DNA from 2 places in the Pseudoalteromonas sp. CuT4-3 genome. Region 2 is predicted to be linked to the other one. Evidence: riboswitches for the same ligand, from Rfam matches in the RefSeq annotation. Region 2 holds a riboswitch; the other holds the start of a gene.
The links. A riboswitch is a leader RNA that binds a small molecule or an ion and turns the genes downstream of it on or off. The one in region 2 is predicted to bind lysine.
Positions count from the first base shown of each region.

Region 1: linked by a shared signal. The riboswitch ahead of dapA (4-hydroxy-tetrahydrodipicolinate synthase) and the one ahead of lysC (lysine-sensitive aspartokinase 3) in region 2 are both predicted to bind lysine.

Region 1 covers NZ_CP142030.1:208,507-210,711, reverse strand. Annotated here, with positions in the region: partial or broken gene VOI46_RS01020 (DNA-3-methyladenine glycosylase I) at 35-550, opposite strand; lysine riboswitch at 745-941, shown strand; gene dapA (4-hydroxy-tetrahydrodipicolinate synthase) at 1,070-1,954, shown strand; gene VOI46_RS01010 (2,3,4,5-tetrahydropyridine-2,6-dicarboxylate N-succinyltransferase) at 1,970-2,205, shown strand, end outside.
Region 2 covers NZ_CP142030.1:1,468,307-1,470,511, forward strand. Annotated here, with positions in the region: gene nhaD (sodium:proton antiporter NhaD) at 1-605, shown strand, start outside; lysine riboswitch at 704-876, shown strand; gene lysC (lysine-sensitive aspartokinase 3) at 953-2,205, shown strand, end outside.

The DNA.
Region 1 (2,205 bases), 1.3 Mb from region 2:
GATGAGATTAGCATTAATGTGATGTAGATGTGACTACATCTCGCGAAAGTAAAAAAGTATCTTTACCAAGCGCTCTTAAGGCATACGGGCCAGTATTTCCACCCAAACGGGCGCCGTGTTTTTTTAAATGCGCCCATAAACCAATAATGTCATCGCCTGGCCAGTTAGCTACGAACTTGCTAAAACTGCCATGTTGCTGTGCTATTTCGTGGATCATGTAGGCATTTTCAGGAATTGTTTTTACCTTTTTATAATTACGAATAATGCGCTCATCAGTTGCTTTTTGCTCGAGCATATCGGGCGGCATCATAAGTAATTTATCAACACTAAACTGCCAAAAAACCTCTCTAAAACCTGGCCATTTACTGTTTATTACCGACCAGTAAAACCCGCTTTGAAATACTTTACGGGTAAACTCTTCAAGCCAATCGTCGTCACTTAATGCGCTTAATGCTTTTTTAGATAAGGGTTTTGCGAGTAATAACTTAAGCATTTTTTCAGAACCTTTTCGCTCTACTGCTCGCTTATAAATATCGCTAAATTTTTCCATACTTATTAAATACCTCATCACTGCTCATAGGGTTAGTTTACGAGAAAAGCAGCTAATACGTAACCACCCACATTTTCGATGAACTAATCTGTATCCTGCAACTTGACACCTAGACGGCTAAAATGTTTTAATCGCCGCAATTACCCTATTTAAATTGTATTTTGTTAAACCTTTTGCGGTTAAACAAAATACAAAGGGCTAGAAGAGGTGCGTTATTCAGGTAGCGTATGTTAGGAGCGCAAACTCCAGTGAGCATATGTGAGGGGAATACCGCCGAGAGGTAAACGCTTTTGCGAAGCAATTACTTCGGGCGACTAGGTTGAATCCTAGCGACTGTCACCAATAGCTGTTTTAGAGCAGCTTATTAGTTTGGTGGAGAGCTTCTGGTCTTAAATAATAAGGCCGTGCGCCCTATTATTTTAAGCCCATTCGCTCTTCGAATACTGTTCGAACGACGTTAATGCGGCTCACATCATACAGCCTCCTTAATATCTCGAACACCTTATAGGTTCGTAAGAGATGATTCACAACTTCAATTTAGACGACTACGCACTGTGGACAGCGCTTGTTACGCCGTTTGATCAACAAGGTAATGTTGACTACGACACGCTCACAACACTTGTTAGCGAACAAGAAGCGGCACACAACGGTATTTTACTGCTCGGTAGCACAGGTGAAGGCTTAGCCCTTACGCTTAAAGAGCAGCAAGGCATTGTTGAGCACGTGTGCCAATTAAAATCCAGTGTACCGCTTATGGTTGCTGTTGGTGGTAGTAATTTGGCCCAACAAAAAGAATGGGTTAGCTACTGTAACCAATTACCTATTCACAGCTACTTATTAGGCTCGCCTCTTTATGCAAAACCAGGGGCTGTAGGTCAAACACATTGGTACGAAAGCTTATTAAACGAAAGCGTGCATCCGTGTATGTTGTACAACGTACCTGGGCGCAGCGGTGTAAGCATTCCTATCGAAACCATTGAAAACTTAAAAGCGCACCCAAAACTGTGGGCTTTAAAAGAAGCCAGTGGCAACATCACCCAATTTGAAGCATACCGACAAGCCGCGCCTAATTTAGCGCTATACAGTGGCGACGATGCACTTATGCCCTACTTTGCCCAAGCAGGTGCAAAAGGCTTAGTTTCGGTTGCGGCCAATGCATGGCCTTTGCAAACACACGAATTTGTAAAGCGCAGCCTAAGCGGTCAACACCCCAATTTATTTGCTCAGTGGACTCGCGCTATCAATAGCCTATTTGCTGTAGCAAACCCTATTCCCGTTAAAGTGCTAATGCACCAGCAAGGGCGTTTAAATAGCCCACTGTTGCGTCCACCTTTAACGCATCTTGAGTTAACGCAAACCGATTGCATTACCACTGCAAACGACACCATTTTATCTTGGCATTAAACACAGGTTTTTATAATGAGCTGGTTAGAACTACTAAATAATTTAGAATCGGGCGCAGTACGCGCAGCATCACAAAACGAAAGCGGCCAATGGGAAGCTAACGTAGAAGTAAAACAAGGCATTTTAGAAGCCTTTAAAAATGGCACTAACACCGAGTTTGCAGGCGGGTTTGTTGATAAGCATAACCTTGCACCACAAGAATTTAGCACTGACGATGGCGTGCGTATGGTACCAGGTGGCACCAGTGTTCG
Region 2 (2,205 bases):
AAAAAAAACGTATAGAAAAAACCGATATTACCATCGCCATCATATTTTTATCAACCGTGGTAAGTACGTTAACGCTTAGCGTAATTTATAGCGTACCGCCGCTATTAACGTTTTTATTTGGCTTATCGGTAATGTTTTTAGTGGCGCAATTTTTAATGCGCAAAAAAGATATAAACAAAGACATCATCGATTTTGTACGCGACATAGAATACGACACGCTACTGTTTTTTGTGGGGGTGCTGTTACTTGTTGGCGCATTAAAAGAAATTGGTATTTTAAGTAAATTTACCGATTTATATACAGTAATGGCACCTGAGTACGCTAACTATTTAATGGGAATATTATCAGCAGGGGTTGATAACGTACCGCTTACTGCTGCGCTATTAAAAGCAGATATAGTAATGAGGCAGCAACATTGGTTGTCGTTTACCTATGCAACAGGTGTAGGTGGGTCAATGCTTATAATTGGTTCGGCAGCGGGTATTATTGCGATGAGCAAACTTAAAGCACTTACTTTTACTAGCTACTTTAAATTATCGCTGCAATTATTAATTTGTTATACAGTAGGTTATACAGGCTCTTACTTTATGGGTGGTTTTGTTTAATTTTTGCTATAAATGCTTGACAGCTAGACGTCTAAACGATAACTTTCAAAGCCCCGCTACACAGTGGGGTTTTGTTTTATTAGCCACAGGTTAATACAACATTCAGAAGAGGTGCGATACTTAGGTATTTAATGGTAGGTGACGAACGCCCATAACCATTAAAGAGGGAAGTACTCGCCGAGGAAAACAAGGTTACGTCAACCGTGTTTTTCGGTTTATGGGGCTGAATCCCCAAAACTGTCACCAACTTAGGTGGAGAGCTTCTGGCAGCGGACACATCTTATTTGCATTCCTTTGCCAAGTTCTTCTTGTTTTTTAGCGGTTTGGATACCGCGAAAGGAGACGAAATGACTACCCAATCAGTGCCACAAACAGTATCAGGCGCAAAATCAGATTACATCGTTGCCAAATTTGGCGGAACCAGTGTTGCAAACTTTGAAGCGATGAGTCGCTGCAGCGAAATTATTGTTGCAGATAAAAGCGTACGTATTGTAGCTGTGAGCGCCAGTGCCGGCGTAACTAATCACTTAGTTGCACTGTGCAAACCCGACCTTAGTAAAGAGCAGCGCCAAGAACACATAGATGGCGTATTGGCTATTCAACAGGCTATTTTAGATGAGCTGTCACTTGATGCCGATTTAGCCGTAGGTTTTAACGAAACGTTAAAAGCGTTTCAAACGTTAGCCCTTGAAACACTCACCACTGATCAACAACACGATGAGCTGCTTAGCTTTGGCGAGCGTTTATCGTCTTATTTATTTGCTCAAGTGCTGCGCTTAAAAGGCTTAAATGCAGATAGGTTTGATGTGCGCAAAGTGCTTAAAACCGACAGCCAATTTGGTAAAGCAACGCCCGATGTTGCGGCCACTGCACAAGCGGCTAAAGACCTGTTAATTCCGTTATTAGATGAGCAAGTAATAGTTACACAAGGGTTTATTGGTAGTGATGAATTTGGCCAAACCACAACGCTTGGCCGTGGCGGGTCTGACTACAGCGCGGCGTTATTAGCAGAGGCTATTAACGCTAAAAGTGTACACATTTGGACCGATGTAGTGGGTATTTTTAGCACCGACCCGCGTTTATGCGCTAAGGCAACGCCAATTGCCCGCTTAAGCTTTGATGAAGCCGCAGAGATGGCCACATTTGGCGCAAAAGTATTGCACCCTGCGACTATTTTACCAGCAAGCCGTAGCCATATTAATGTATTTGTAGGCTCTAGCCGCGAGCCAGAGCGCGGAGGAACGTGGATTGAGCGTGAAAAATCGCAGCAGCCAGGTATTCGTGCCGTTACGCAGCGTAAAAACCAAATATTGCTAACCCTTAAAAGCCCAGAAATGTTATTAGCAAGTGGCTTTTTGGCCCGTGTATTTACCATTTTAAGTGAATTTAATATATCGGTAGACTTAGTTACTACCTCAGAAATTAGTGTTGCCATTACGCTCGATAACGCGCCTAATGCCTCGCGACCTGAGCTTGAGCAAGCGTGTTTAGATAAATTGGCCGAATTTTGTCATGTATCGGTTGAAAACAACTTAACCTTAGTGGCGCTTATAGGCTCTGAAATACAGCTACGCCAGCACGAAATGAACTTAATGAACGT